Regions from separate parts of the Azospirillum sp. UENF 112521 genome, predicted to be linked through region 4. Evidence: predicted binding sites of a transcription regulator. Region 4 holds the regulator's gene; each other region holds the start of a gene.
The links. Region 4 encodes LexA, which represses DNA repair genes until DNA is damaged. Its sites were predicted from a motif close to ATGTTCTANTTTGGTTC; they were not measured.
Positions count from the first base shown of each region.

Region 1: the regulator LexA is predicted to act here: its motif matches at 4,428-4,444, upstream of pheA (chorismate mutase).
Region 2: the regulator LexA is predicted to act here: its motif matches at 2,925-2,941, upstream of ACWPN8_RS31550 (putative DNA modification/repair radical SAM protein).
Region 3: the regulator LexA is predicted to act here: its motif matches at 2,500-2,516, upstream of ACWPN8_RS15070 (S24 family peptidase).

Region 1 is NZ_JBSNCI010000004.1:83,642-91,496, reverse strand. Features, by position in the region: gene ACWPN8_RS21110 (hypothetical protein) at 6-137, opposite strand; partial or broken gene ACWPN8_RS21105 (MFS transporter) at 79-636, shown strand; gene ACWPN8_RS21100 (MFS transporter) at 635-1,327, shown strand; gene ACWPN8_RS21095 (PRC-barrel domain-containing protein) at 1,332-1,925, opposite strand; gene ACWPN8_RS21090 (DUF3072 domain-containing protein) at 2,146-2,400, opposite strand; gene metW (methionine biosynthesis protein MetW) at 2,478-3,086, opposite strand; gene metX (homoserine O-acetyltransferase MetX) at 3,107-4,321, opposite strand; gene pheA (chorismate mutase) at 4,499-5,395, shown strand; gene hisC (histidinol-phosphate transaminase) at 5,547-6,638, shown strand; gene ACWPN8_RS21065 (amidohydrolase family protein) at 6,703-7,855, opposite strand, start outside.
Region 2 is NZ_JBSNCI010000008.1:294,050-301,904, reverse strand. Features, by position in the region: partial or broken gene ACWPN8_RS31565 (nucleotide sugar dehydrogenase) at 113-958, shown strand; gene ACWPN8_RS31560 (UDP binding domain-containing protein) at 1,059-1,478, shown strand; gene ACWPN8_RS31555 (DUF2076 domain-containing protein) at 1,845-2,525, opposite strand; gene ACWPN8_RS31550 (putative DNA modification/repair radical SAM protein) at 2,968-4,179, shown strand; gene ACWPN8_RS31545 (UdgX family uracil-DNA binding protein) at 4,191-5,615, shown strand; gene ACWPN8_RS31540 (DUF2442 domain-containing protein) at 5,656-6,174, opposite strand; gene ACWPN8_RS31535 (DUF4160 domain-containing protein) at 6,187-6,429, opposite strand; gene cysN (sulfate adenylyltransferase subunit CysN) at 6,556-7,855, opposite strand, start outside.
Region 3 is NZ_JBSNCI010000002.1:2,677,531-2,685,385, forward strand. Features, by position in the region: gene ACWPN8_RS15050 (Bbp19 family protein) at 1-119, opposite strand, end outside; gene ACWPN8_RS15055 (portal protein) at 112-1,653, opposite strand; gene ACWPN8_RS15060 (hypothetical protein) at 1,632-2,030, opposite strand; gene ACWPN8_RS15065 (hypothetical protein) at 2,027-2,431, opposite strand; gene ACWPN8_RS15070 (S24 family peptidase) at 2,594-3,226, shown strand; gene ACWPN8_RS15075 (hypothetical protein) at 3,271-3,618, shown strand; gene ACWPN8_RS15080 (branched-chain amino acid aminotransferase) at 3,594-4,442, opposite strand; gene ACWPN8_RS15085 (hypothetical protein) at 4,675-4,884, shown strand; gene ACWPN8_RS15090 (succinate dehydrogenase iron-sulfur subunit) at 4,954-5,730, opposite strand; gene sdhA (succinate dehydrogenase flavoprotein subunit) at 5,757-7,541, opposite strand; gene sdhD (succinate dehydrogenase, hydrophobic membrane anchor protein) at 7,547-7,855, opposite strand, start outside.
Region 4 is NZ_JBSNCI010000002.1:1,225,984-1,233,838, reverse strand. Features, by position in the region: gene trpC (indole-3-glycerol phosphate synthase TrpC) at 1-39, shown strand, start outside; gene ACWPN8_RS08135 (GNAT family N-acetyltransferase) at 44-541, shown strand; gene moaC (cyclic pyranopterin monophosphate synthase MoaC) at 538-1,035, shown strand; gene ACWPN8_RS08125 (molybdopterin molybdotransferase MoeA) at 1,040-2,269, shown strand; gene lexA (transcriptional repressor LexA) at 2,482-3,207, shown strand; gene ACWPN8_RS08115 (ComEC/Rec2 family competence protein) at 3,451-5,436, opposite strand; gene gltX (glutamate--tRNA ligase) at 5,593-6,999, shown strand; gene gltA (citrate synthase) at 7,100-7,855, shown strand, end outside.

The DNA of each region.
Region 1 (7,855 bases), on a different contig from region 4:
CAGCGCTATTGGGCGATGACGGCGATGACCGTCGCGCTGATCATGGCGGTGCTGGACGGCGTGGTCGCCAACATCGCCCTGCCGACCATCCAGCGCGAGTTCGCGGTCGATGCCGCCAGCGCCATCTGGGTGGTCAACGCCTATCAGCTGGCGGTCACCGTCTCGCTGTTCCCGTTCGCGTCGCTGGGCGACATCATCGGCTACCGCAAGGTCTACTGGTTCGGGCTCGCGCTCTTCACCGTGGCCTCTCTGGCCTGCGCGCTGTCGCCGAACCTGCCGGTGCTGACCGCCGCCCGCGTCGTGCAGGGCATCGGCGGCGCCGGGATCATGAGCGTCAATCTGGCGCTGGTCCGCCACATCTACCCCTCCACCCATCTCGGCCGCGGCGTCGGCTACAACGCGATGATCGTCGCGGTGTCCTCCGCGGCGGGCCCCAGCCTCGCGGCGCTGATCCTGTCGGTGGCCTCCTGGCCCTGGCTGTTCGCCGTCAATGTGCCGCTGGGGCTGGCGGCGCTGGCGGTGGCGGCGCGGGCGATGCCGGCGTCCAACCCGGCCGGTCACCGCTTCGACTGGCTGAGCGCCGCGCTGAACGCCGGCATGCTCGGCCTGCTGATCGTCGGCTTCAAGGGGGTGGATGGCAGCCAGCCTTATTGGCTTGTCGCGGCGGAACTGCTGGCGGCCCTGGCGCTCGGCGCGACGCTGGTGCGGCGCGAACTGGCGCAGGCAGCCCCCCTGCTGCCGGTGGATCTCGCTGCGCCGCCCGGTCTTCGCCCTGACGGTCGTCACCTCGGTCTGTTCCTTCGCCGCGCAGAACATCGTCTTCGTCGCGATGCCCTTCTTCTTCGAGGATGTGCTGAACCGGTCGCTGACGGAATCCGGCCTGCTGATGACGCCCTGGCCGCTGGTGGTGGCGCTGGTCGCCCCGATCTCCGGCCGGCTGGCCGACCGCTACGAGCCGACGCGGCTGGCGGCGGCGGGCCTGCTGGCCTTCGCTGCCGGCCTCGCCCTGATGGCGCTGCTGCCGTCCGACCCGTCGACGCTGGATGTGGTCTGGCGGATGGCGCTGGCCGGCTTCGGCTTCGGCTTGTTCCAGACCCCGAACAACAAGGTGCTGGTCAGCAGCGCGCCGAAGGAGCGCAGCGGCGGCGCCAGCGGCATCCAGGCCACCGGCCGGCTGCTGGGCCAGACGCTGGGCGCCGCCACGGTCGGACTGGTCTTCACCGCCATCGGCAAGGCGGACGGCAGCGTCGTCGTGCTGTGGCTTGGCGCCGGGCTGTGCCTCTTCGCCTGCCTGACCGGCATCTTCCGCCGCCGCCCGGCCGCCTGACCGGTTACGGCTTGGGCTGCTGGCTTTCCGGCCGGGTCAGCGTCGGCTCGTCGCCATAGGCGAAGGTCGGCGCCTTGTCGAGGTCGGCCTGCCCGATGTCCAGCATCGGCCCGTCGGGACCGTTGGCGAGCGCGCCGGCCGGTAGCGCCACCAGCTTCTCGCCCAGCCCCAGCACCTCGTTCGGCGCCATCACGATGCGGTCGACCCGGTCGCCGCTGCTGTCCATGGTGAAGTCGAGGATGCGGCCGGCCATCTGCCCGTCGCGGGTGCGCAGCTCCGTCCCCACCATCGCCCGCGCCTGCTCGGGATTGAGCGCTGCGGAGGGCAATGCCGCCACCGGCGGCGAGGAACCCTGCGCGCCCGTCACCGATCCCGTCACCGGCCCCGTCACCGGCGCTGCGGGGTTCTGCACCTCACGCGACGGCGCTTCGCCGCTGACCCCCGGCGGGGAGGCGATCTGCCCGGTCGCCGGTTGGTCGTCCGGCCGCGGCGCGGTCATCAGCGGCGGCGAGGCGGCGACGCCCGGCGCGGTCTGGGCAAAGGCGGTGCCGGTCAGCAGCAGCGCCGCGGCCGGAACAAGCATGAGGGGGCGGAGCATGAGGGCGACCCTTCCGTTCGGATTCAGGTATCGCCCTGGTTAACAGCGGAAGGTGGGGTTGGGTTGCCGACATGAATCCGCGCTCGTCTCCCTCTCCCCCCGGGGAGGGGGGCGGGGTGAGGTGGATGCACATGTTGGATTCTTGCTGGAGGGCCGCCGCGCGCCCCCCTCACCCTAACCCTTTCCCCGGGGGAGAGGGGATCTTCCGCTGCCTCCCCACTCACTTCCCGCGGCCGGTCTTGTCCTGCAACGCGTCGATGCGCTTCGACGCCTCGGCCTTGGTCAGGCCGTCATCGAAGGATTCGCCGGCCTCCTCGCTCAGCGTCTTCAGATAGGAGGCCTGGGCGCCGGTCATCGGCTCGTCGCCGGTGGTCCAGTCGTCGGGGTTCTTGTCGCGATTGGACGTGTCTTCGCCGGTCTTCGGATTCTCGTGGCCGGCATGGTCATGGGTATCGGCGGTGTGCTTGGTCGTCATGATGCGTGCCTCTCGAAAGGGAACGCATCATGAACAAACCTGAAGGCGGAAGGTTCCCGCCCCCTGGCCCGGCCCCCTCAGCCGTTGCGCCGCAGCAGGAAGACGCCCTGTTCGCCCAGCAGGTTGGCGAAGCCGGAATGGGCGTGGCTGGTCACCCGGCCGGCGCGGTCGATGATCCGCGTCTGCTCGATGGTGATGCTCATCTCCTCCGTCAGCACGACGAAGTCGCGCAGCGTGCAGAAATGGATGTTGGGCGTTTCCCACCACTGGTAGCCCAGCTTTTCCGTCACCGGCATGCGGCCGGTCAGCATCAGCTGCATGCGGACGCGCCAATAGCCGAAATTCGGCACCGAGACGATGGCGCGCCGGCCGATGCGGCACAGCATCTCCAGCACGTCGCGCGGCTGCTTCATCGCCTGAAGCGTCTGGCCCAGAATGACATAGTCGAAGGCTTCCGCCGGATAGTCCTTCAGGTCGGTCTCGGCATCGCCCTGGATCACCGACAGGCCGTGCGCCACGCACTGGCGCACTCCGTCCATGCTGAGTTCGATGCCGCGCCCGTCGACATTCTTGGTGTGGGCCAGGTAATCCAGCAGGGCGCCGTCGCCGCAGCCGACGTCCAGCACGCGGCTGTTCGGCTCCACCATCTCGGCGATCAGCTTCAAATCGTCGCGAATGTCCACCATGGTCGGTTGTCTTGTCTCACTCAGCGCGCGCGGCGGCGGACGGACAGGCCGCGATGCTCGGCGCAGCCCTCCAGGAAGCCGTGGATGACCTGATGGAACTCCGGCTCGTCCAGCAGGAAGGCGTCGTGGCCCTTGTCGGTCTCGATCTCGACGAAGCTGACATTCCCGGCGACGGCGTTCAGCGCATGCACGATGGCCCGCGATTCCGAGGTCGGGAACAGCCAGTCGCTGGAGAAGCTGGCAAGGCAGAAGCGCACCGGCGTGGTCTTGCCCCCCGGCCGGAAGGCGTTGGCCAGCGTGCCCCCGGCATCGGCGGCGAGGTCGAAGTAATCCATCGCGCGGGTGATGTAGAGGTAGGAGTTGGCGTCGAAGCGTTCGACGAAGGCCGCCCCCTGGTAGCGCAGGTAGCTTTCCACCTGGAAATCGGCGTCGAAGCCGTAGGTGATCGCCTTGCGGTCCTGCAGATTGCGGCCGAACTTGCGGTGCAGGGCCGTTTCCGACAGGTAGGTGATGTGCGCCGCCATGCGGGCGACGGCCAGGCCGGCCTCCGGCTTGGTGCCTTCCAGCAGGTAATTGCCGCCGCGCCATTCCGGGTCGGCCATGATCGCCTGGCGTCCGACCTCGTGGAAGGCGATGTTCTGCGCCGAATGGCGGGCGGCGGTGGCGATGGGCACCGCGGCGAACACCGATTCGGGGTAGGCGACCGCCCATTGCAGCACCTGCATGCCGCCCATCGAGCCGCCGATGACGCAGAACAGCTTTTCGATGCCGAGATGCTCGACCAGCAGCTTCTGCGCCCGCACCATGTCGCCGATGGTCACGACGGGGAAGGACAGGCCATAGGGCTGGCCGGTGGCGGGATCGAGATCCTTCGGCCCGGTGCTGCCCAGGCAGCCGCCCAGCACGTTGGAGCAGATGACGAAATAGCGGTCGGTGTCCACCGGCTTGCCGGGGCCGACCAGCATCTCCCACCAGCCGGGCTTGCCGGTGACCGGATGCCTCTCCACCACGAAATGGTCGCCGGTCAGGGCGTGGCAGATGAAGATCGCGTTGGACTTGTCGGCGTTCAGCGTGCCGTAGGTCTGGTAGGCGATCTGGAAGCCGCCGATCTCCACCCCGCTGTCCAGCCGCATCGGCCGGTCCACCGCCAGACGCACGCGCTTGCCCGGCATGACCTGTTCGTTGGAAGCGGGGGCGGGGGCATTGGGGGCGGAGCTGTCGAGGGCCGCGGACATCTCGTTTCGTGCCTTGTCGGAAGCCTTGTGGCGCCTTGATGGGAACCGTCAGGGAGCTGTGGCGGAACGGGAGCGTATAGCTACGAAGCCGGCCTTCGGAGTGTCAATGTTTTCTTTGATTTCAGGGCGCATGCGGACTACTACTAACCGGCTCTGCATTCGATGGTTTTTTGACCCATGGCTTCCGCCCGGACCCCGCTCGACGATTTGCGCCGCGAAATCGACCAGATCGACGACGCGATCCATGACCTGCTGATGCGACGCGCCGCCGTGGTGGAACGCATCGGGGCGGCCAAGGGCAATGGCGCGGCCGAAACCGGCGCCCAGCCCATCTTCCTCCGCCCGGCGCGGGAGGCGACGATCCTGCGCCGCCTGATGGCCCGCCATGCCGGCACCTTCCCCGCCCAGGTCGTCGTCCGCATCTGGCGGGAGATGATCACCGCCTTCACCCGCATGCAGGGCCCCTTCGCCGTCGCCGTCTATGCGCCGGAGGACCGCCGCGGCTTCTGGGACGTCGCCCGCGACCATTTCGGCGGCTTCGTGCCGATGACCGCCGTCAACACTCCCGCCGCAGCGCTCCGCGCCGTGTCGGAGGGGACGGCGACGGTCGCCGTGGTGCCCTATCCGGCCGAGGACGATTCGGATCCCTGGTGGCGCTTCCTGGTGTCGGCCGACGCCGGCCGGCCGCAGGTGGTGGCGCGTCTGCCCTTCGGCGGGCGCGGCAATGCCCGCGGCGAGAACCGCGACGCGCTCGCCATCGCCGCCGTCCCGCACGAGCCGACCGGCGACGACCGCACCCTGCTGAGCATCGAGATCGGCGGCGACCTCAGCCGCGGCCGCCTGAAGGATTCGCTGGAGGCCTGCGGCCTGCCGCCGGTCGGCTTCTGCACCTGGCATCCGGCCGGCCACGCCACCGGGATGAGCGGCGGCGGCCCGTCGGTCCATCTGGTCGAGATCGCCGACTTCGTCGGCCAGGGCGACCCCCGCCTCGCCAAGCTGCTGGAACGCTCGGGCGACATCCCGGTGCGGGTCAACGTCGTCGGCGGCTATGCCGTGCCGCTCGCTCTGGGCTGATGTGCGCGAATGAGGCGAGCCGCCGGGGCTGCTCCTGCCTTATCCTGCCGGCCCTCCGTGGAACGTTGGAACAGGGCCGCCGGAACTGTTCCATCCTGTTCCACCCCATCCTTGAACCGCCCATCCACCAGCGTCGGAAGGTAAGCAGACCATGACCCAGCCGAACGGCCCGCAGCCGCGTCCGGGGATTCTCGACATCGCTGCCTATGTCGGCGGCGAGCATCAGGGTCATATCCGCCTCGCCTCCAACGAAGGGGCGCTGGGGCCGAGCCCGAAGGCGATGGAGGCCTATGCGGCGGCGGCCGGGACTCTGCACCGCTATCCGGACGGCGGCTCGGCGGCGCTGCGCGGCGCCATCGCCAAGCGCTTCAACCTGGATGCCGACCGCATCGTCTGCGGCGCCGGGTCGGACGAGATCATCAGCCTGCTGATCCGCTCCTATGCCGGGCCGGGCGACGAGGTGCTGTATTCGCAATACGGCTTCCTGATGTACCCGATCGGCGCCAAGTCGGTCGGCGCCACCCCGGTGACCGCACCCGAGGACGGGCTGACCGCCAGCGTCGACAATTTGCTGGCCCGCGTCACCCCGCGCACCCGTCTGGTCTTCCTCGCCAACCCGAACAACCCGACCGGCACCTATCTGCCGGCGTCGGAGGTGGCGCGGCTGCATGCCGGCCTGCCGCCGGACGTCATCCTGGTCATCGACGCGGCCTATGCCGAGTACATGAACAAGGACGACTACACCGCCGGCGAGGAGCTGGTGGAGCGGTTCCCCAACGTGGTGATGACCCGCACCTTCTCGAAGATCTTCGCGCTGGGCTCGCTGCGCATCGGCTGGTGCTATGGGCCGGCCGGGATCGTTGACGTGCTGAACCGGGTGCGCGGCCCCTTCAACGTGTCGAACGCCGCCCATGTCGCCGGCGTCGCCGCGGTTGAGGATGCCGAGTTCCTCGACCGCTCCCGCCGCCACAACGAGCAGTGGCGCGAGTGGTTCTCCGCCACCGTGCGGGAGCTGGGGCTGACGGTGCACCCCAGCGTGACCAACTTCGTGCTGGTCGATTTCAAGGGCCAGCCCGCCGGCAAGGACGACGCCGAGGCCGCCCGCCAGTTCCTGAAGGCCCGCGGCATCCTGGTCCGCCAGATGCCGTCCTACGGCCTGCCGAGCTGCCTGCGCGTCACCATCGGCACCGAGCAGGAGATGCACGCGGTTGCCGACGCGCTGCGGGACTTCCTGAAGGCGTAAAGGTTTTCCGAACAAAGAAAAGCCCGCCGGAACAGCTGTTCCGGCGGGCTTTTTTGTGCTGGTCTTATCCCCGGTTCAGCAGGAAATCGACCATCTCCGGCCGCCCCGGCAGGTCGAGCCTGGCCTGCACCGGTTCGCAGCGGCTGACGATCCGGCCGCGGCGCAGCACGAACAGGCGGGCGGCGCGGGTGCGGATCGCCTCCACCGGGTTGCCGGCCTGGAGCACCACCAGATCGGCGTTGCAGCCCGGCTCCAGCCCGTAGCCGTCCAGATGCAGCAGCCTGGCCGGGTTGACCGTCACCGCGTCGAAGGCGGCCTTGATGCCGTCCTGGCCGGTCATCTGCCCGACATGCAGCCCCATCTGCGCCACCTCCAGCATGTCGCCGGAGCCCAGCGGATACCAGGGGTCCATCACGCAGTCATGCCCGAAGGCGACGGTCAGCCCTGCCGCCATCAGCTCCGGCACGCGGGTCATGCCCCGGCGCTTGGGGTAGGTGTCGTGGCGGCCCTGGAGAACGATGTTGATCAGCGGGTTGGCGATCACCCCCAGCCGCGCCTCCGCCATCAGCGGGATCAGCTTGGAAACATAGTAGTTGTCCATCGAATGCATCGAGGTCAGGTGCGACCCCGTCACCCGGCCGTGCAGCCCCAGCCGCTGCGTCTCGTAGGCCAGCGTCTCGACATGGCGGGACAGCGGGTCGTCGCTCTCGTCGCAATGCATGTCGACCAGCAGCCCGCGCTCCGCCGCGATCTCGCAGAGCAGCCGGACCGAGGCGGCGCCGTCGGCCATGGTGCGCTCGAAATGCGGGATGCCGCCGACCACGTCGACGCCCATGTCGAGCGCCCGGACCAGCAGCTCCTTCGCACCCGGCGCTCGGAGAACACCGTCCTGCGGGAAGGCGACCAGCTGAAGGTCGAGGTAGGGCGCGACGCGCTTCTTGACGTCGAGCAGGGCTTCGGTCGCCAGCAGGCGCGGATCGCAGATGTCGACATGGCTGCGGATCGCCAGCAGCCCGCGCCCGACCGCCCAGTCGCAGTAGGCGAGCGCTCGCTCGACGATGGCGTCCTGGGTCAGCTGCGGCTTCAGCTCGCCCCACAGCGCGATGCCTTCCAGCAGGGTGCCGCTTTGGTTCACCCGCGGCAGGCCGTAGCTGAGCGTGCTGTCCATATGGAAGTGGGCATCGACGAAGGGCGGGCTGACCAGCCGGCCGGTGGCG
Region 2 (7,855 bases), on a different contig from region 4:
GCACCAATACGGAGCGGGGGGTTGCGCAAAGCATGCCGCCCGTCACACATTCCGGCGGCCGCAGGCGGGACAGCCGTCCGGGCGGTCCAGTCCTTTCGAACGGAACGGCACGATGAGCACAGCGGACACCCAGCCCGACATGCAGGCACCCGACATCCAGTCGCTGGAAAGCGCCTATCGCGGCCGCAGCGCGCGGGTGGCGGTGGTCGGGCTCGGCTATGTCGGACTGCCGTTGGCCCTGGCGCTGACCGGGGCCGGCTTCACGGTCACCGGCTTCGACATCGACCCGGCCAAGGCGGCGGCGCTGAACGGCGGGCGCTCCTACATCCGACAGATCGCCGACGGCCGTGTCGCCCAGGCGGCGGCGACCGGGCGGTTCCGGGCGACGACCGATGCCGACGCATTCGCCGCCTGCGACGCCGTGATCGTCTGCGTCCCCACCCCGCTGTCGCCCCAGCGCGAGCCGGACCTGAGCTTCGTCGAGGCCTCCACCCGGCTGATCCGCGACCGGCTGCGCCGGGGCCAGCTGGTGGTCCTGGAATCGACCACCTGGCCCGGCACCACCGACGAGGTGATGCGGCCGATCCTGGAGGAGACCGGGCTGGCCAGCGGTCGCGACTTCTTCCTGGCCTATTCGCCCGAGCGCGAGGATCCCGGCAACATCAGCTTCACCACCAGCACCATCCCCAAGGTGGTCGGCGGCGACGACGAGGGCGCGCGCCAGCTGGCGGTGGCGCTCTACGAACAGGTGGTGCCGCAGGTGGTGCCGGTGTCGGGCACGCGGGCGGCGGAGGCGACCAAGCTGACTGAGAACATCTTCCGCTCGGTCAACATCGCCCTGGTGAACGAGCTGAAGATCGTTTTTGAACCGATGGGCATCGACATCTGGGAGGTGATCGAGGCGGCGAAGACCAAGCCCTTCGGCTTCATGCCCTTCTATCCCGGCCCCGGCCTGGGCGGCCACTGCATCCCGATCGACCCCTTCTACCTGACCTGGAAGGCCCGCGAATACCAGAATCTCTACCCGCTTCATCGAGCTGGCGGGAGAGGTCAACACGATGATGCCGCGCCATGTGGTGGACCGGCTGGCCCTGGCGCTCGACCGGCAGGCCGGGATCGGGCTCAGCCGGTCGCGCATCCTGCTGGTCGGCATGGCCTACAAGAAGAACGTCGACGACAGCCGGGAGTCGCCGGGGCTGCGGCTGATGGAGATGCTGCTGGAACGCGGGGCCGCGGTCGACTACCACGACCCCTTCATTCCCGTGCTGCCGGTCACCCGCGAGCATGCCGCCCTCGCCGGCCGCAGGTCCGTGGACTGGACGGCGGAGCGGCTCGCAGGCTTCGACGCGGCGGTGATCGTCACCGACCATGACGGCATCGACTGGCAGAGCCTCGCCGCCCACTGCCCGCTGGTGGTCGACACCCGCAACGCCATGCGGGCGGTCGAGGGCTTCGCCGACCGCATCGTCAAGGCCTGAAGCGCGGGGCGGAACGGCCGGCGGTTGGAACGGCGTGGAACGTGCCGGGCGGCGGCGTTCCATCGGCAGGGCCGACGGGAGAGACCGCTGGAACAGCGTGAAACACGCCAAGCGGCGGCGTTCCATCCGCCGGGTGGGCAAGGGTCCAACGCCGGGGCCGGATGGAACGCTGTGAAACAGGCCGGACGGCAGCGTTCCATCGGTTGGGAAAATCCCCCTCCCATGCCCTGGCGCAGGCGATCCTGAAAAGGGGAGAGGGGAAGGCATGGCGTCGGTTCCGCAACGGTGGGTCCGACGCCATTATATAGGAATTATTTCTCTAATGGCGGCGCTCAGTTCAACGGAGCGCCGCCATCAGGGATGGACTCACATCTCCTCTTCGCCGCCGAAATCGCCCCAGCCGCTGTCCTCGACCGTCTGTTCGACATGGTCGGTGGCGGCGGTGGCCGCATCGGTGGCAGCACCGGCAGCCTCGGCCGCCACCGCCTCGCCGCCAGAGAACATGCTGGAGAGCGCGCTGCCGATCAGCATGCCGCCGGCGACGCCGGCCGCCGTCTGCATGGCGCCGGCCATGAAGCCGCCGCCGGCCCGCGGCTGCTGGGCATAGCCGGCGACGCGCGGGTCGCCATAGGCGGGCGTACCGGCAGCGGCGGGCGGACGGCCCCAGGGCGAGCCGGCCGGCATGGCGGCCGCAGGGGCGGCAGCGGCCGGGGCCGCCGCCGGATATGACGGCTGCGGAGCGGGACGGCTGCTGCCGCCGAACAGGCTGCCGAACAGGCCGCCGCCGGACTGGGCCGGGGCGGCGGGAGCGGCGGCGGGACGCTCGCGCAGCTGGCGCTCCAGCTCCTCGTTGCGGCCCTGCGAGGCGGCGAGCGCCTGCTCCATCATCACGATGGCCTGCGCCATCAGGTAGGGGGCGGCCGGCTGGCGGGCGATCCGCTCGCGGATCAGCGCCTCGGCCTCGGGATCGCGCGGGCCGGATTGCGCCTCGGCCTGATGCAGCTTGGCGAACAGGTCGTCGATGATCTGGCGTTCGGTGTGGTCCATGGCGATGCTCGTCTTCATCAAAAGGGTGGGAATGAGGCGGGGGAAGATTTCAGGGTCTCGGCCCTGGCCCCGGCGCCCCGCAGGCGCACGGAGCCGGCCGCCCAGAGGGCGGCAAAGCCGCCCACCCGGAGCGGTGGCAAAGCCGTGCGGCGCGCCGGAGGGGCGGCGCGCGACGGGGAAGGTCGGGAGCGGGGAATGCCGGAGGCCGGGGGCGTTGTCTCAGGGGCAAGGGCATCAGTCCCTCCAAGTGCGGTCACGCCCGTCGGCGCAAGAGCAGGTGAAGAAATCCGACATCGCGACCACGTCTAAGTCGCCAGAGGGGCCCGGATCCGGTTGTAGAGCACGTGGCCCCGTTCCGGCCCGCTTTCAAGACGCCCCGCTTGCCTTTTCCTTAGATAAGAACATATTGCGAACATCTGGAAGGAAGAGGGAAGCCATCACAGTGGATGACGCGCTGCTCGACAAACTCGAGATCCTGGCGGATGCGGCGAAATACGACGCCTCCTGCGCATCGTCGGGAGCGAAGCGGCGGACGGGCGGGCCGGACGGCATCGGTTCGACCACCGGGGCCGGCATCTGCCACGCCTATACGCCGGACGGGCGCTGCGTCTCGCTGCTCAAGATCCTGCTGACCAACTACTGCCTGTTCGACTGCGCCTACTGCATCAACCGCCGGTCCTCCAACGTGCGGCGCGCGCGGTTCAGCGTCGACGAGGTGGTGCAGCTGACGCTGGGCTTCTACAAGCGCAACTGCATCGAAGGGCTGTTCCTGTCCTCCGGCATCATCCGCTCGCCCGACCACACGATGGAGCAGCTGATGCTGGTGGCGCGCACGCTGCGGCGCGACCATGGCTTCGCCGGCTACATCCATCTGAAGACCATCCCGGAGGCCAGCCCCTGGCTGATCGAGCAGGCCGGGCTGTGGGCCGACCGGCTGTCGATCAACCTCGAACTGGCCTCAGACCGCAGCCTGAAGGAGTTCGCGCCGGAGAAGGACGGCAGCTCGATCAAGGCGGTGATGGGTCAGGTCGGCGAACGCATCCTGGAGGCCAAGGAGGAAAAGCGCCGCTTCTCCCCCGCCGGGCAGAGCACCCAGATGATCGTCGGTGCCGACGCCTCCACCGACCTGTCGGTGCTGGAGACCAGCGACACGCTCTATCGCCGCTACGGGCTGCGCCGGGTCTATTATTCCGCCTTCAGCCCGATCCCGGAGGCGAGTTCCGCCCTGCCGGCCAAGCCGCCGCCGCTCCAGCGCGAGAACCGGCTGTACCAGGCCGACTGGCTGCTGCGCTATTACGGCTTCACCGTGGACGAGATCGCCGCCGGGGGCGAGGGCGGCATGCTGGATCTGGGCATCGACCCCAAGCTGGCCTGGGCCCTGAAGAACCGCGAGCGCTTCCCGGTGGACGTGAACAGCGCCGACCGCGAGATGCTGCTGCGCGTGCCGGGGCTGGGGGCGCGGGCGGTCGACAAGATCGTCGAGGCGCGGCGCCACACCACCCTGCGGCTGGAGGATGTGGCGCGGCTGTCGTCGGGACTGAAGCGGGCGCGCGCCTTCCTGATCGCCGCCGACCACCATCCGGGCGGGCTGACCGACCGCGCCGACCTGCGGCAGCGGCTGGTGGCGCCGCCCAAGCAGCTCAGCCTGTTCTGAGGGGTTGAGCCATGCGGCATGTGGAGTTGAAGGACGGCGCCGATCTGGACGGCTTCCGCCGCGCGCTGCGCGGGCTGGTCGCGCTCGATGTCGAACCGGACGCGGTGGTGTGGAGCGGCGGGGCGGCGCCGTCGCTGTTCGGCGATACGGCTCCGCTGCCGGCGGACGCGCCGCCGGTTCCGCTGCCGCGCCCGGTGGGGGCGCTGATCGAAAGCGTGGTCTGCCACCGCGATCCGGAGCGTTATGCCCTGCTGCACCGGCTGGTCCGGCGGGTGGTGCGGGGGGAGCGCGACATCCTCGACCATCATGCCGACCCGCTGATCCACCGGCTGGCGCTGCTGGACAAGGCGGTGCGGCGCGACCTGCACAAGATGCACGCCTTCCTGCGCTTCCGCGAGGTTCGGGATCCGGACAACTCCGAAGATCGGGGCGGGGAGCGCTACGTCGCGTGGTTCGAGCCCGACCATTTCATCGTCGAGGCGACCGCGCCCTTCTTCGTCGAACGGTTCGAGAGCCTGGTCTGGACGATCCTGACGCCGGTGGGATCTCTGCATTGGGACCGGCGCTCGCTGACGGTCGGGCCGGCGGCTTTGAGGCCGGAGGGGCTCGACCGCGACGACCGCTTCGCCGAAGGCTGGCAGCGCTATTACGAGAGCACCTTCAATCCCGCGCGGGTGAACCCGACGGCGATGCGGGCGGAGATGCCGCGGAAATACTGGGCCAATTTGCCGGAGGCCGCGGCGATCCCGGCGATGATCCGCTCCGCGCCTGCGCGGGTGCAGGCGATGATCGAGGCGGAGGCCGCGGCCCCCCGCCGCCGCAACCCCGACAAGGCCGTCGCCGCCATGGCCCGGCAGGAACCGGCGACGCTGGCCGAGCTGAACCGCATCATCCGGGCGGCGGACCCGCTGGTGCCGGGGGCGACGCAGGCGGTGCTGGGCGAAGGGCCGGAGGGGGCCGCCATCGCCATCGTCGGCGAGCAGCCCGGCGACCAGGAGGATCTGGAAGGCCGCCCCTTCGTCGGCCCGGCCGGCCAGCTGTTGGACCGCGCGCTGGAGGAGGCCGGGATCGAGCGCAGCGCCGCCTACCTGACCAACGCAGTGAAGCATTTCAAGTTCGTCGCCCGCGGCAAGCGCCGCCTGCACCAGTCGCCGACCGCCGGCGAGGTGAAGCATTACCGCTGGTGGCTGATGAAGGAGCTGGCCTTCGTCCGCCCGCGCCTGGTGGTGACGCTGGGCGCCACCGCGGCCCTCGCGCTGAGCGGGCGCAGCGTCTCGGTTCTGCGGGAACGCGGGCCGATGGGGTTCGGCGATTGGGAGGGGTTCGTCACCGTCCACCCGTCCTACCTGCTGCGCCTGCCGGCCGGGGAAGGAGCGGAGCAGGCCTATCGCGACTTCGTCGCCGACCTGCGGCGGGCACGGGAGGGGGTGGGTTGACGGCTTGTATCGATGAGAATTTATCCGGAATGATGGTGCTTCACTCAGCCGCCGCCGGCGGGCGACCGGGGCGGCGGGGACGCAGGAAAGCGGCCAGAGGCAAGGGGTCTCGGTCGATGGCGCGGCAGGCGATCAGCAGCGCCCGCGGGACCGAGCTGACACCGGTGCGATAGTTGATCCAGGTGTTGACATGCAGCGCGAACAGGTCGGCCGCCTCGGTGTTGGACAGACCATGCCGGTCCTGCCACTCCGACAGTTCGGCCGCGCCGAAGACGGCTTGCTGTTCGGCCAGCAACTCCAGGTGCACACTGTCGATCGACAGCTCCTCGTCCCCGGCCCATTGGACGGTGTCGCCGTCATCACCGATCTCGGGCTTGGCGAAGATGGTGGGCACGCGCAGAGCGTCAATTTTGTGCAAGGCGATCCAGCCAGCCAGATCGACGGACACCCCGCCCCCACCGACCCAATCGACAGTCAGGATGGTTCCGGGGCCGGCCTCGACCGCAGCGATCAGCGGGACGGGGCGGGGGTCGGTCCCGATGACGAAGCCTTCTGACATGGAACCTCCCTTTCAGGCGGTGGGGATGTGCGGGTTGAGGGTATTCCAAGCGGCGACCAGTTCGGCACGGTGCATGACGGCCCAGGTCCGGATTTCAGGCCACAGGTCGGACGGCAGCTTGCCGCGGATGACGATGACGGGATCGATACCGACCAGAGCATTGACGTCGGGACCTTTGACGTGGAAGTGGGGCGGATTGTGGTCGCGCCCCAGGACGACCACCCGCAACTTTCCGAAGGTCGTCAGCTTGCCCAAGTTGGCTCCGCCATCGATGGCTCAAGATACCCTATTTTTTGTGTTCTCCCTCATACAATATTTGTGGAGATTTTAGAAAGCAGACTGTCTTGCAGGGCGAGGGGGAGCGAAACTCACCCGTCCCCCTCAGATCACCTCGCGCCGCCGCAGCTCCCCGATCACCTGGGCGACCATCTCGTCGGCGGTCTGTTCGGCGCCCTTCAACGTGATCTCCGGCGCGTCCGGCGGCTCGTAGGCGCTGTCGATGCCGGTGAAGTGGGGGAGCTGGCCGGCTCTCGCCTTCCGGTAGAGCCCCTTGGGGTCGCGGGCCTCGCAGACCTCCAGCGGCGTGTCCATGAAGATCTCCAGGAACTCGCCGTCCTCCACCAGGGAGCGCGCCATCCGGCGCTCCTCGCGGAAGGGGGAGATGAAGCTGACCAGCACGATCAGCCCGGCGTCCACCATCAGCTTCGACACTTCGGCGACGCGGCGGATGTTCTCCACCCGGTCCTCGTCGGTGAAGCCCAGATCCCGGTTCAGCCCGTGGCGGACATTGTCGCCGTCGAGGATCATGGTGCGGCGGCCGAGACGGTGCAGCTCCTGCTCCAGCCGGTCGGCGACGCTGGACTTCCCGGAGCCGGACAGGCCGGTGAACCACAGCACGCAGGGCTTCTGCAGCCCGCCGGCCCGCGCCGCCTTGTCCAGCTTCGAGGCGTGGCGGTGGATATTCGACGCCCGGCGCAAGCCGAAGCGGATCATGCCGCAGCCGGCGGTGGCGTTGGTCAGCCGGTCGATCAGGATGAAGCTGCCGGTCTCGCGGCTGTCGGCATAGGCGTCGAACGGGATCGGCCGGTCGAGCGCCAGATTGCAGAAGCCGACGTCGTTGAGATCCAGATGCTTGGCGGCGGCATGCTCCTGGGTGTTGACGTTGATGGCGTGCTTCAGCTCGGTCACCTGGGCGCCGACCGTCGCCGTGCCGGCGCGCAGCAGGTAGGAGCGGCCGGGCAGCAGCGGCTGCTCGTCCATCCACACCACATGCGCCGCGAACTGGTCGGCCACCTCCGGACGGCCGGTGGCGGCGGCGATCATGTCGCCGCGGCTGGCATCGACCTCGTCGGCCAGCACCAGCGTGACCGCCTGTCCGGGCTGCGCCGTCTCCAGATCGCCGTCCATGGTGACGATCCGGGCCACCCGGCTGGTCCGCCCGCCGGGCAGGATGGCGACCTCGTCGCCGACGCGCAGCGCGCCGCCGGCCACCGTGCCGCAGAAGCCGCGGAAGTCCTGGTTGGGCCGGTTGACCCACTGCACCGCCATGCGGAAGGCGCCGAGCTTTTCCTCCGCCGCGGCGTCGACGCTCTCCAGATGGCCGAGCAGGGTGGGGCCGCCGTACCAGCCCATATGCTCCGACGGGCTGGTGACGTTGTCGCCGGTGAGCGCCGAGACCGGG
Region 3 (7,855 bases), 1.5 Mb from region 4:
GGCGCCGGGTCGGCATCCGCTGCCGCACCGATTTGCGGATCGGCAGGAAGCGTCGCCTCCAGCCAGTCCCAGCCGGCCTGCTCGATCGTCGGGCGGTCAGCCATTGGGCGGTCAGCCATTGGAGCCACCGGCACCCGCTCCGGCGTCCAGCCCGGCGCCGGCAACCTGCGCCCGCATCAGCTTGGCCGGCACGCCGAAGGCCTCGCCCAGCCAATGCGCGGTCGCCGCCGCATCCACAGTGGCCTCCGCCTCCGGCCCCAGCGCCTTGACGCTGTCCAGCCAGCGCAGCGTCGCCTGGACGTCGCGCTGCGCCTGCGCCTGGGCGAGCGGGGAACGGTGCTGCAACTCCACCAACCGGCCGTCCACGGTGATGTCCGGGATCTCGCCGCGCCGGCGCAGGATCGACACTGCCCGCAGCACCAGCGGCGTCATCAGCTCGGCCTGCAGGCGGCCATAGGTGGCGCCCAGCAGCCGCGCCATCTCGACCGAGCGTTCCAGCACCTCGGTCGCGGTCATCCGCGCCGACTCCACCGGCCCCAGCCGGTCGACCAGCAGCGCATGGCGGATGCGGCCGCGCAGATCGTCCAGCACCAGCTGCGACACGTCGAACCGGCCGGGGTTGGCCAGCGGCGTCAGGCCGGCTGACCCGACCGCCTTGGGGATGATGGTGCCGGGCACCAGCCGGATGGTGGTGGGGTTCAGCACCCCGTCATCGTCAGCCTGCCAGATGCCGGTGACGGCGATGGAGGCGTTCTTCAACACCAGTTCCACCACCTTGTTGGCGGTCTTGATGTCGGGCAGCGCCTTCATCACCGGAGAGCGGCCATAGGTCTCGCCCGGTGCCTTGAGCCAGCGGAAATTGACGAAGGGGGACTGGGCGAAGCGCCCCTGCGCCAGCCAGGACGGTTCGGCGAGCCCGCTGTCCAGCACCACGCCCCAGCGATAGGCAGTCCCGTCGGGCAGCACCGCCTCGACCAGCGGGAAGCGGCTGTCGGGCTCCCCCGCCGCCTGCTTCCGCACCTCATCTGGCAGGTCCGCACCGGGGAAGCGCTGGAGGATCTGGGCCAGCGTCGCCTCGCTACGGCGGAACGTGGCGTCCAACCGGCCGTCCGGCCCCTCCTCCAGAACCGCCTCGGCCAGCGGGACGGCGGTGAAGCGCAGGCTGGACGGGGCGCCGGGGGCGGCCTCCTCCATCAAAAGGCTGGCGGTGCCGACGGCGACGAGGTCGAGGAAGGACTGATGGATCTCCACCGCGAAGTTGGAGCGGTCGAAATGGGCCTGGACGATGCCGGCGGCACGGTCGAGCAGCGGAGCGACCCGGTCGCGCTCCGCCCCGGTCAGGGTGGGACCGGGCTGGAAGCCGAACCAGCGCGACCAGGGCGGCGTCAGTTCCGACAGCAGGCTGGCGGCCAACTGCTCGACCGCGTCGGGGGCGGTGCCGTCGAACAGCCGGTCGACCCGGCGTTCGCCCGGCGTGCCGCCGCCGCGGAAGGGCCGGCCGTTGGGCAGCGCATGGTCGTAACACTCCTGCCAATGGCTTTCCCACACGCTGCGCCGTTCGCGGGCGACGCGGTAGCGGTCAAGCAGGGCTTCCGGTTCCGACAGGTCACCCTTCCGCCGGGCGGACGGTTTCACGGCTGCGGATGCGGGCATGCGCGGTCTCCTCCAGTCAGGTGGCGGTGCAGTTGCCAGGGGGTCAGCACCCGGCGGGCGCGCAAGCCGATCAGGCGCTTGACCGCCTCGACGCAGGTGAAGGGCCCCCAGGGGGCGGGGCCGGCTGGGCGGCGCAGCGGGGCGGCGTCGACCGTCAGCCCCTGGGCGCGGTACCAGCCCGGCAGGTCGAAGTCGGCGGGCAGGTCCAGCACCGCGATGTCGGTGAAACCGGCCAGCGGATCGACCGCCACCCAGCGCCGACCGTCGGTCAGCAGGGCCAGGCAGTGGCGGAAGCCCGGCTTCAGCAACCGCAGCCACCACAAGGGCGCTTCGCCGCGATAGACGATCCAGGCGGCGGTCCAGGGGGCGGCGCTCATCGCGCGATGCCTTTGTTGCGCAGCGCCGGGGCGATCACGGTGAACGCCTCCTGCCACAGCGAATGGGCCCGCTGTTCGCGGAAGCGGTCCGGTTCCGGCGCGCTCTGGCGGCGGCCGTAATGGACCAGCACATGCAGGTGGTCGCGCATCAGCTTGCGCGCCCGGTACAGGCGGTCGACCACCTGAAGAAGGTCCTGCGGCTCGCAGGGCCGCGCGACCTGCCCACAGCCGGCGACAACCCGCGCCCCGGCTGCCTTGGCCTCATGCGCCTGCACCGCCCAGAACCACGCCTCCTCCGCATCGGCAAAGGGTTGGCCCTCGACGCTGTAGGGCTCCGGCTTCAGCGGAACGGTCCGGGAAAGGCTGGTTGCAGGCAAAGCGGTGGCGGCCGGACGCAGCATGCTGGTCTCCTTGCGGCTTCGGATTTTTTGGGAAGAGAGACACCGGACCTGCTTCGCGGCCGCGCCTTCTGTTTGCGTTATGTTCCCGCCACTGCCCGCGGTCAATGGTTTTATGAAAAAGTTCCTAGGGACGCTGTCGCCGCTTTATGAGATTATCGTCCCATGCTGAAACATACGGACATCTGGCGGGCCATCGACCGCCTCGCGGCACAGCACGGGCTCTCCGCCTCCGGGCTGGCACGGCGCGCCGGACTGGACCCGACCACCTTCAACAAGAGCAAGCGCACCACCAACGACGGCAAGCTGCGCTGGCCGTCGACGGAAAGCATCTCCAAGGTGCTGGACGCCACCGGCGCCTCCCTGTCGGAGTTCGTGTCGCTGGTCGGCGACGGCGCCGGTACCACCCCGCTGCAACGGGTTCCGGTGATCGGCTATGCCCAGGCCGGGTCGGCCGGCTATTTCGACGATGCCGGCTTCCCGGCCGGCAGCGGCTGGGACGAACTGCTGTTTCCGAGCCTGGGCGACCCGCATGCCTATGCGCTGGAGATTTCCGGCGACAGCATGGAACCGGTCTATCGCGACGGCGACACCATCATCGTCTCGCCTGCCGCGCAGATCCGCCGCAACGACCGCGTCGTCGTCCGCACCAAGGGCGGCGAGGTGATGGCCAAGCAGTTGATGCGCGAGACGGCGACCAAGATCGAACTGCTGTCGATCAACCGGGCCCACCCCGACCGCAGCATCCCGCTGTCGGACGTCGCCTGGATGGCGCGGATCATCTGGGCGAGCCAGTGAGGAGGTCAAACACCTCCCCACCCGGCGCGCGATCCTAGGAAAATTTGCCTTTACCGCATATCCCGACAGGCGCTATCGTCCATTCCATGGACCGTGCCGCCCGCCTGGACAGCCTTCACCGCACCCATGACGCCAAGCCGCCGAAGCAGGAGCTTCGCTCCGCCCTGCTCGGCGGCCCAAGCCGCGCCAACGCCCTCAAACGCGCGGCAACGCTCCGTCTGCACAGCACGCTCGCGGCGGAAGCACGCCTCGCCACGGCCCGGCGCCGCGGCGCGTTGACCGCCGCGACCTGCCGGACCGACGCGTGGCTGGCCCGGCTGGCCGCCACGCTGGCCCATCACCGCCGGGCGGCGGTGGCGTTGCTCGATCAGCGGAACGCGTATTCCCAGTAAAGCGCCCGCGCCCGCTGGAACAGCGGTCCCGCCGCAAGGCTGCGGTCCTCCACCTTGATCACCGGCACGCATTTGGCGTGGTTGCCGGTGGAAAAGACCTCGTCGGCTTCCAACACGTCCTGCGGGGTCAGGGTGCATTCCTCCACCGTCACGCCATCATTGCGCAGCAGGGCGATGATGCGCTGGCGGGTGATGCCGTTCAGGAAGCAGCCGTTCGGCACCGGCGTGCGCACCACCCCGTCCTTGGCGATGAAGAGGTTGGACGTGGCAAACTCGGCCACATTGCCGATGGCGTCCAGCATGATGGCGTTCTGGAAGCCACGCTTGCGCGCCTCGGTCAGCGCCAGCCCGGCGTTCGGATAAAGACAGGCAGCCTTGGCCTCGGTCGGGGCCATGGTCGGGATCGGCCGGCGGCGGGTGGAGATGCAGGCGGCGAAGCCCGTCGGCTGCGGCAGCGGGTCCTCGTAGATCGACAGGACGAAGCGCGTGCTCTCCGGCGCCGGGGCGACGAAGCCGTCGTCGGCGTAAAACATCGGGCGGATGTACAACTCGGCTTCCTTGGGAAAACGGCGGATGCCGTCCCAGCACAGCTCTTCGATCTCACCGGCGGTGACCATCGGCTCCAGCCCCATCACCTGGGCGGACCGGATGGCGCGGGCGCAGTGCAGGTCGAGGTCGGGGGCCACGCCCTGGAAGGCACGCGCGCCGTCGAAGACCGTCGAAGAGAGCCACAGCGTGTGGGACAGCGGTCCGACGATGGGCGGATTGCCCTCCACCCACTCGCCCTGGATCCAGCTCCACGCCTGGCCTGCCATGCCGCCCATGATTTCGGTCCTTCCCTAGAAAGAAAATGTGTCCCTACGCGGGGCGACGCCGGCCGGCACCGCCCATTCGTGGTTCGTGGTCGTTGGTGATCTCCCGAAGAGCATACCCCCTCGCCGCCATCGGTCAACCGGTGCGCACGCAATCGTCCCGTGCGATGGAGCGGATTGCGGCTTCGGCCGTTGATAGGGAAGAGCGAGCAACCGCAATCCACCGACAGAGGGAAACCGCCTCATGCCGATCGCCGATCCCGGCCTCAGCGCCGCCCCGCAGACCTTCTCCTCTGGCCCTTTCCCCGGCCCGCACGAGGATATTCCCGGCGTCGATCTGCCGGGCACCGACAACCCCGACCTGCCCAACCCCGGCGGCCCCGGCACCACCGACAGCCCGGCTCCCGGCAACGACCTGCCGCCATCGCGCCCGACCGACCCGGACTTCGTCTGAGAAGCCCCAAAATGAAAAAAGGCGCCCCCGAAGGGGCGCCTTTTCCGTGTCGCGAACGTTTGTCCGCGATCAGCGGCGCGCAACCATCAGCTTCTTGATCTCGGCGATGGCCTTGGCGGGGTTCAGACCCTTCGGGCACGCCTTGGTGCAATTCATGATGGTGTGGCAGCGATAGAGGCGGAACGGGTCCTCGAGGTTGTCGAGGCGCTCGCCCGTCATCTCGTCGCGGCTGTCGGCGATCCAGCGATAGGCCTGGAGCAGGATCGACGGGCCGAGGTAACGGTCGCCGTTCCACCAGTAGCTGGGGCACGAGGTCGAACAGCAGAAGCACAGGATGCATTCGTAGAGGCCGTCCAGCTTGGCGCGGTCCTCCGGCGACTGCAGCCGCTCGCGGCTCGGGGCCGGCGACTGCGATTGCAGCCACGGCTTGATCGAGGCGAGCTGGGCATAGATGTGCTTCAGGTCGGGGACCAGATCCTTCACCACCGGCATGTGCGGCAGCGGGTAGATCTTGACGTCGCCCGGCACGTCCTCGATGGCCTTCAGGCAGGCCAGCGTGTTCGTGCCGTCGATGTTCATCGCGCACGACCCGCAGATGCCCTCGCGGCAGGAGCGCCGGAAGGTCAGCGTGCTGTCGACCTGATTCTTGATATAGATGATCGCGTCGAGGATCATCGGCCCGAACTTGTCGAGGTCGACCACATAGGAGTCGACGCGCGGGTTCTGTCCGTCGTCCGGGTTCCAGCGGTAGATCTTGAAGGTCTTGGCCCGCTTGGCGCCGCTCGCGACGTTCACGGTCTTGCCGACGCCGACCTTGGAGTTGGCTGGCAGGTTGAATTCAACCATGGCTGATTTCCTTTATCCGGCGGGCCTTAGTACACACGGGCCTTGGGCGGGAAGACCTCGACCTCATCGGTCAGCGTGTACATATGGACCGGGCGGTAATCGATCTTCGTCTCGCCATTGTCCGCGACCCAGATGACGGTGTGCTTCATCCAGCCTTCATCGTCGCGGTTCGGATAGTCCTCACGGGCATGGGCGCCGCGGCTCTCCGGACGGTTCTGGGCGGAATGCAGGGTGGCGACCGCCTGACCCAGCAAATTGTCCAGCTCCAGCGCTTCGACCAGATCGGAGTTCCAGACCAGCGAGCGGTCGGAGATGGCGATCTCGCCCTTCTTGGCATAGACCGCGTCGATCTTCTTGACGCCTTCGTCCAGGACCTCGCCGGTGCGGAAGACGGCGCAGTTGTTCTGCATCGTCCGCTGCATGTCCAGCCGCAGGTCGGCCGACTTGATCGAGCCCTTGGCGTTGCGGATGCGGTCGAACCGCTCCAGCGCCTTGTCGCAAGCGTCCGGCTTGACCGACGGGGCCTTGCCCGGCTGGACGATCTCGGCGGCGCGGATGGCGGCCGCACGGCCGAACACCACCAGATCGAGCAGCGAGTTGGAGCCCAGGCGGTTCGCGCCATGGACCGACACGCAGGCCGCCTCGCCAATCGCCATCAGGCCCGGCACCACCTGATCCGGGTTCGAAGCGGTCGGCGACAGCACCTCGCAGTGAACGTTGGTCGGGATGCCGCCCATGTTGTAGTGGACGGTCGGCAGAACCGGGATCGGCTCCTTCGTGACGTCCACGCCGGCGAAGATCTTGGCCGTCTCGGCGATGCCGGGCAGGCGCTGGTGAATGATTTCCGGCGGCAGATGCTCGAGGTGCAGGTGGATGTGGTCCTTGTGCTCACCCACGCCGCGGCCTTCGCGGATCTCGATGGTCATCGAGCGGGACACGACGTCGCGCGACGCCAGATCCTTGGCCGACGGGGCATAGCGCTCCATGAAGCGCTCGCCGTTGGAGTTGGTCAGGTATCCGCCCTCGCCGCGCACGCCCTCGGTGATGAGGCAGCCGGAGCCGTAGATGCCGGTCGGGTGGAACTGCACGAACTCCATGTCCTGCAGAGGCAGGCCGGCGCGCAGGACCATGCCGCCGCCGTCGCCGGTGCAGGTGTGGGCCGACGTCGCCGAGAAGTAGGCGCGGCCGTAGCCGCCGGTCGCCAGCACCACCAGCTGGCCGCGGAAGCGGTGCAGCGTGCCGTCGTCCAGGTTCCAGGCCAGCACGCCCTTGCAGACGCCGTCCTCCATGATGAGGTCGAGCGCGAAGTATTCGACGAAGAACTCCGCCTCATGCTTCAGCGACTGCTGGTAGAGGGTGTGCAGGATGGCGTGGCCGGTGCGGTCGGCGGCGGCGCAGGTGCGATAGGCCTGGGTCTTGCCGTACTGCGCGGTCATGCCGCCGAAGGCGCGCTGGTAGATCTTGCCTTCCGGCGTGCGCGAGAAGGGCACGCCGTAGTGCTCCAGCTCGATGATCGCCGGGATGGCCTCGCGGCACATGTACTCGATGGCGTCCTGGTCGCCCAGCCAGTCCGACCCCTTCACGGTGTCGTACATGTGGTAGCGCCAGTCGTCCTCGCCCATGTTGCCGAGCGCGGCCGAGATGCCGCCCTGCGCCGCCACGGTATGGGAGCGGGTCGGGAACACCTTGGTGATGCAGGCGGTCTTCAGGCCCTTTTCGGCCATGCCGAAGGTGGCGCGCAGACCGGCGCCGCCGGCGCCGACGACGACGACGTCATAGGTGTGGTCGATGATGTTGTAGGCGGTCGCCATGGTCGTCAGGCTCCGATGAAGATCTTCACGACGGCCAGCACGCAGGCGGCCGCCAGGGCGAAGGACAGGAACTTGACGCCGATGATCAGCGCCATCTTCTGCCATTCGGCATGCACGTAGTCCTCGATGACCACCTGGAGCCCGGACTGGGCGTGGTGGAAGGTGACCACGGCGGTGAGGATCATCATCACGGCCGAAAAGGGCGACTTCATCCAGGCAATGAAGGCGGCGTGATCGGCACCCAGATGACGGATGACGCCGAAAACGAACCAGACGGTCAGCGGGACCAGGGCGATCGCGGTCAGACGCTGCGA
Region 4 (7,855 bases):
GTGACCGCCGCCACCCGTGCCCTGCTGGCTCCGGTGTGATGCGATGACCGAGATGGTGGCCGATGTGACAGACGATGTGCTGATCGCTGCGGAGAGCCCGCGCCAGGATGCCGTGATCGCGCTGGTGGCGGCGCTCGACCGCTATCTGCTGGATCTCTATCCGGCGGATACCTGCCACCTGCTCGACATCGGCGAATTGGAAGCGCCGGACCTGCGCTTCCTCGTCGCCCGCAAGGACGGCGTTCCGGTCGGCTGCGCCGCACTCCGCGTCGATCCGACCGGCTATGGCGAGATCAAGCGGATGTATGTCGATCCCGCCACCCGCGGACAGCGCATCGGCGACCGTCTGCTCGCCCGGCTGGAGGATCTGGCGCGGGCGGAGGGCTTGGACGCCCTGCTGCTCGAATCGGGCATCCACCAGCCCGAAGCGCTGGCGCTCTACCGCAAGGCCGGCTTCACCGACCGCGGCCCCTATGCCTGCTACGAAGACAATGGCGTCAGCGTCTTCATGGAAAAATTTCTGACGGAGACCGCCCGATGACCGGCTTCACCCATTTCGACGCCGAGGGCAAGGCGGTGATGGTCGACGTCTCCGACAAGGCCGACACCGAACGCACCGCGACAGCCGCGGCGACCGTGCTGATGCAGCCGGAAACCCTTGATCTCATCATGCAGGGCGGGGTGAAGAAGGGCGACGTGCTGTCGGTCGCCCGGCTGGCCGGCATCATGGGGGCCAAGCGCACGCCCGACCTGATCCCGCTGTGCCACCCGCTGATGCTGACCTCGGTCAAGGTCGACCTGTCCTGCGACCCCGCCCGCAACGCGGTGGACGTGACGGCGACCTGCAAGCTGAAGGGCCAGACCGGCGTGGAGATGGAGGCGTTGACCGCCGTCACCATCGCAGCATTGACGGTCTACGACATGTGCAAGGCGGTGGACCGCGGCATGACCGTCACCGATGTGCGCCTGCTGCACAAGGCCGGCGGCAAGAGCGGCGAGTGGGGCGCGTCCACATCCTCCTCCACCGGAGCCTGACGCGATGATCTCCGTCGCCGAGGCGCGCGCCCGCATCCTGTCGGCCTTCGCCGCCCTCCCGGCGGAAACCGTCGCCCTGCCCGACGCGCTCGGCCGTGTGCTGGCCGAACCGGTGGTCGCCCGGCTGACCCAGCCGCCCTTTCACGCCGCCGCCATGGATGGCTGGGCCGTGCGTGCCGCCGACATCGCCGCTGCGACCGCCGAGGCCCCCGTCCCGCTGCGCCGCATCGGCGAATCCGCCGCCGGCCATGCCTTCACCGGCAGCGTCGGCCGGGGCGAGGCGGTGCGCATCTTCACCGGCGCGCCCCTGCCCGGCGGTGCCGACGCCGTGGTGATGCAGGAGGATTGCAGCGCCGACGACGCCACCGTGCGGATCGGCCGCGCCGTGGCCGCCGGCCGCTTCGTCCGCGAGGCCGGATTCGACTTCACGGCCGGTCAGGAGCTTCTGCCAAAGGGCCGGCGCCTGACCGCGCGCGACATCGCGCTGGCCGCCGGCGGCAACGTGCCTTGGCTGTCGGTCCATCGCCGGCCGCGCATCGCCGTGCTTGCCACCGGCGACGAGATCGCCCTGCCCGGCGACCCGCTGGGTCCGAGCCAGATCGTCAGCACCAATGCGCTTGGCCTCTGCGCCCTGGTGACCGCCCAGGGTGGGATCGCCCACAATCTGGGCGTCGCCAGGGACACGGCGGAGAGCGTGGCGGCACTGGCGAAGGGTGCGGCCGGTTGCGACCTGCTGGTCACCACCGGAGGGGCGGCACAGGGCGATTACGACCTCGTGCGCGATGTGCTTGCCGAACGCGGCGTGGCGCTGGAGGTGCAGACGGTGGCGATGCGTCCGGGCAAGGCGCTGATGTTCGGCCGTGCCGGGTCTGTGCCGCTGCTGGGATTGCCCGGCAACCCGGTGTCCACCGGCGTCACGGCGCTCCTGTTCCTCCGCCCGGTCCTGCGCGTGCTGCAGGGCCTGCCGCCGGAGGACGACCGTCTGCCGCTGCGCGCCCGCCTGACCGGCCCGTTGAGGGCCAACGACCGGCGCGAGGAGTATCTGCGCGCCACGCTGGCCGCCGGCCCGGACGGTGTCCTGACCGTGACACCCTTCGCCCGGCAGGACAGCGCCATCACCACCCTGTACGCCCAGGCCGATTGCCTGATCCCCCGCCCGCCCCATGCCGACCCGGAACCGGCCGGCGCGATGGTGACAGTGCTTCCTTTGACGGATGGGGCGCTCAGCATCTAGACTTCAGCAGAGCGCCTGAGCAGAGCGCCGGAACGGCCGGCTGGAACAGTTGAACATCACCCGGAAAACTGTTTCATGCCGTTCCAGATGTTCCCCTCAAGTTCTAAAAGATGCCGATGGAGGGCTTGACGCGCGGCAGGAACCAAACTAGAACATGGAGCAACGTTTAGTTTTTGTTCCATCTTCAGTCTGGCCGAGGCCGGGAGGCATCCATGCTCACGCGCAAGCAGCACGAATTGCTGCTGTTCATCCACGAACGGCTTGGCCAGGGCGGTGTCTCGCCGTCGTTCGACGAGATGAAGGACGCCCTGGGCCTGAAGTCCAAGTCGGGTATCCATCGCCTGATCACCGGGCTCGAGGAGCGCGGCTTCATCCGCCGCCTGCCCCACCGGGCCCGTGCGTTGGAGGTTCTGCGCCTTCCCGAGGGTCTCGACGCTTCCCGCAACCGGACCGCGGCTCCCAAGCCGAAGTTCCAGCCCAACGTCATCAAGGGCGATTTCGCCTTCGCCGGCCGCGACGCCGCTCCCCCCGCACCGACGCCGGCCGCCGCGAACGAGACGGTGCAGCTCCCGCTCTATGGCCGGATCGCCGCCGGTACGCCCATCGAGGCGCTGCGCGACAACAGCGCCTTCGTCGATGTCCCCGCCTCCATGCTGACCGGTGGCGACCATTATGCGCTGGAGGTTTCCGGCAACTCGATGATCGAGGCCGGCATCCTCGACCACGACACCATCGTCATCCAGCGCTGCGATGCGGCGGAGAACGGCACCATCGTCGTCGCTCTGGTGGACGAGGGCGAAGTGACGCTGAAGCGCCTGCGCCGCAAGGGCAACACCATCGCCCTGGAACCCGCCAACGCCGCCTATGAAACCCGCATCTTCGGCGCCGACCGCGTCCGCGTGCAGGGCAAGCTGGTCGGTCTCGTGCGCAAGTACTGAGCTTTTCGAGCCCAACCGCCGATCCTCTCCTCCGTCCCCGCGGCGGATGGGATCGGCGATGTCCAAGTTCCTCTCACTTTCCTCCGGTCCAGGGCCGATCTCCCCGCAGCCCGCGCACCGTCTCCACCGTCACCCCCTCGGCGGTCACCGTCAGCGTATGCGCGCCCTCATGGCGCAGGGTCCAGCGGTCCACCACCAGAATCCGCCCGGCAGCGCCGCGCCACCTCCGCCGTCACCACCGCATCAGCTGCCCCACAGTCCTCGTCCAGCGCATCCGGCAGCCGCGGCAACGCCACTGTCTTTCCCTGCACCCGGTACAGGCAGCCAAACGCGTCGCAGTCCAGCGACCGCCCTCCCCCGCTCCATCCCCCGTCGGCCGGCCAGGGATCGGCCACCGACCGCTCGCCATCGCGCTCCCGCCAGGTTTCGGTCATCCGGCCGCCGCCCTTGACCGATGCGCTCAGTCGTCCGTCCGGCAGCCTGACCGCCATCACCGTCCCGTCGCCGGCCACCAGCACATCCGGCCGCACCGCCAGCATCGGCGAGGCCAGCCCGGCCAGGACCGGCAGCATCCCCAGCCACCGCCACCAGCGCGTCCAAAGACAGAGCCAGATCCCTCCCATCACCAGCACCGCAAAGCCTTCCGCCGGCATCGCCGGCACGGTCAGCGAAGCCCAGGGGAGACGGCCGAAGAATTCCGCCGTCCAGATCACCGCCCGGTCGCCCCAGTTCATGGCGATCAGCGCCGGCGCCTCCAGTCCGAAGGGCAGCAGCGCGTAGGCGATCAGAACTCCACGGCATGACCCAGAAGGACGTGATGGGAATGGCGATCAGGTTCGACAGCACGCCATAGAAGGCGATCTGCTGGAAATGGAAGAGCGAGAAGGGCAAGGTCGCCAGCGTCGCCACCACGCTGGTCAGCAGGATCCCGCCGACATAGAACAGCCCGCGCACGATCCATCCCGCATCGCGCCGCCAGTCCGCCAGCCTGGCGCTGCCCTTCTCGAAGGCGGCGATCAGCGCCACCACCGCGGCAAAGGACATCTGGAAGCTCGGGCCCAGCATCCCCTCCGGATCCATCGCCATGGTGACCAGCCCGGCGAAGGCGACCAGCCGCATGCTCAACGGGTGACGGTCCAGCATGATCGCTCCCATCACCATGCCGGTCATCAGCACCGACCGCACCGTCGGCAGCGGCGCCCCGACCAGGAGCGTGTAGCCAAGCGCCGACAGGATGCCGAACAGCGCGGCGATCTTCTTGATCGGCCACCGCAGCGCGATGTAGGGCACCGACGCCAGCAACGCCCGCACGACATAGAACAGGATGCCGGCGGCGATGCCGACATGCAGGCCGGAGATCGACAGCAGATGCGCCAACCCGCTGTTGCGGAAGTCGTCCATCGTCGCTTCCGGGATGCCGAACTCCTCGCCGTTCAGCAGCGCCGTGGTGACGCTCGCCTCCACCGGGTCGCCGATGGCTGCCGCCACCCGCTCGGCAATCGCGCCGCGCGCCTTCTCGAAGGCGATGGCGACCGTGCTCCATCCCGTCACCGGCGGCGCCTCGACCAGTTCCGGCGCACCGGTGGCGAAGCCCGTGCCGCCCAGCCCCATGAACCAGGCCCGCCGCTGGAAGTCGAAGGCGCCTGGTTCGGCCGGCGCCTGCGGCGGCAGCAGCGTCGCCCGCAGCCGCACCACCGACCCGGGCGCTGGTGCCGGAAAGCGGTCCGACAGGCGGATGCGCACGGCGGCCGGCGTCCGTTCCGGCGCCAGCCTGCTGACGCTCACCTCCCGCAGTGTGATCCGCGTCGCGCCCGGCCGCCGTTCCACCGCCATCACCCGGCCGGTGACGGTCGCCCCGGCGATGCTGCGGCTCAGCACCGGTGCCGCCATGCGGATGGTGTGCGCCTGCGCCACCAGGAACCCCGCCGCCAGCATCAACAGCGCCATCGCCACACCGGTCATGGCGAACCATCGCCGCAGCGCCAGAACCAGCACCGCGCAGCCGCCGACCGCAGCCGCGCCAATCCACCAGTCGGGCTCCTGCCGCAGGCCGAAATAGAACGATACCCCCGCCCCGAAGGCGACGGGCAGCCACAGCACCCAGCGCTCGCCCTCCGCCTCCGCGAGCGCCACGAGTTGCCCACCCACGCGCGCCAGCAGGCGCCGCCAGCCTCCGCCGAGCGCCGGGGGGCCGTCGGTTTCCTCCTCCGGCCAGCCGGCGGCCGTCACCGGTAACGGATTCCGGGCGCAGCGATGCCACCCGCGAGCCCCTCAACGACCGTCCATGCGCGCATCGCATTGCCTCCAAGCCGGGTGGCTGTGTTAAACCACGGTGTCGAACCACCGGCGCATCATACCAGCGCCGAACCGGAAATTGAGAGACCGATGACCGTCGTCACCCGCTTCGCTCCGTCGCCGACCGGCTTTCTGCACATCGGCGGTGGCCGCACCGCCCTGTTCAACTGGCTGTACGCCCGCAACACCGGCGGTCAGTTCCTGCTGCGGATCGAAGACACCGACCGGCAACGGTCCACCGACGCGGCGGTGGACGCCATCATCGACGGGCTGAAGTGGCTGGGCCTGGATTGGGACGGCGATGCCGTCAGCCAGTTCGGGCGCAAGGACCGTCATGCCGAGGTCGCGCACCAGATGCTGGCCGCCGGCAAGGCCTATCGTTGCTATTGCAGCCCGGAAGAGCTGGAGGAGATGCGCGCCGCCCAGAAGGCCGCCGGCCAGCCGATGCGCTACGACGGCCGCTGGCGTGACCGTCCCGAGTCCGACGCCCCTCCGGGCGTGGCACCGGTGATCCGCCTGAAGGCGCCGCAGGAAGGCCAGACCGTCCTGAACGACCTCGTCCAGGGCGAGGTGACGGTGCAGAACGCCCAGCTCGACGACCTGATCCTGCTGCGCGCCGACGGCACGCCGACCTATCTGCTGGCGGTGGTGGTGGACGACCACGACATGGGCGTCACCCACGTCATCCGCGGCGACGATCATCTGACCAACACCTTCCGCCAGATCCAGATCTTCAATTCCATGGGTTGGGACCTGCCGCGCTTCGGCCATATCCCGCTCATCCACGGGCCGGACGGCGCCAAGCTGTCCAAGCGCCATGGCGCGCTGGGCGTCGATGCCTACCGCGACATGGGCTATCTGCCGGAGGCGGTCCGCAACTATCTGCTGCGGCTCGGCTGGTCGCACGGCGATGACGAGATCATCTCGACCGAACAGGCGATCGAGTGGTTCAACCTGGAGAGCATCGGCCGGTCGGCGTCGCGCTTCGACTTCGCCAAACTGGAGAATCTGAACGCCCATTATATGCGTCTGGCCGATGATTCCCGCCTGCTCGGCCTGATCGCCCCGAGGCTGGAGGCCGATCTCGGCCGCAACCTGTCCGAGGCGGAACGCGACCTTCTGACGCGGGCGATGAATGGGCTGAAGCAGCGCGCCCGCACTGTCGTCGATCTGGCCCAGAGCGCACGCTTCTACGTTGCGCCGCGGCCGCTCAGCTATGACGAAAAAGCAACCGCTCTGCTGGATGAAAAGGGCCGCACTCTGTTGAAGGAACTGGCGGCAGCCTTCGCCGCCGAGCCGGAATTCACCGCCGCCGCGCTCGAATCCCAGGTCCGCGCCTTCGCCGAGGCACGGGGCGAAAAGCTGGGCAAAGTGGCGCAGCCGCTGCGCGCCGCGCTGACCGGTTCGACGGTATCGCCGCCGATCTTCGAGGTGGCTGAACTGCTGGGTCGGGAAGCGACGCTTTCTCGCATCCGCGATGCAGCGGGTGCAGCATAATGGTCATTTCCGTGCGTTGCCATCGGGCAGCCATGGAACTATGCTGCGCCGACGAAAAAAGGGCGCTAAGCCCGACCCTCAACGATAAGGACGTGCCGAGATGACCCAGACTGAGGACGGCAAGGACACCGTTACCCTCATCGACAATAAGACGGGCAAGCAGGTCACGATGCCGATCATGCACGGCAGCGTCGGGCCGAGCGTGATCGACATCCGCAAGCTCTACGCCGAGACCGGCTATTTCACCTACGATCCGGGCTTCACCTCCACGGGCAGCTGCGAATCGGGCATCACCTACATCGACGGCGACGAGGGTGTGCTGCTGCACCGCGGCTACGCCATCGATGAGCTGGCCGAGCATTCGACCTTCCCGGAAGTCTGCTTCCTCCTGCTCAACAACCACCTGCCGACCGCGGCCGAGCGCACGGAGTTCGAGAACATCCTGCGCCGCCACTCGATGGTGCACGAGCAGCTGACCAAGTTCTACAGCGGCTTCCGCCGTGATGCCCACCCGATGGCGATCATGTGCGGCGTCGTCGGCGCCCTGTCGGCCTTCTACCACGACTCGCTGGACATCAACGATCCGACCGCGCGCAAGATCGCCGCGCACCGCCTGATCGCCAAGATGCCGACGATCGCGGCGATGGCCTACAAGTACTCGACCGGCCAGCCCTTCATGTATCCGCGCAACGACCTGTCCTACGCGGAAAACTTCCTCTACATGACCTTCGGCACGCCCTGCGAGCCGTTCAAGGTCAACCCGATCCTGTCCAAGGCGATGGACAAGATCTTCATCCTGCACGCCGACCACGAGCAGAACGCCTCGACCTCCACCGTCCGTCTGGCGGGTTCGTCG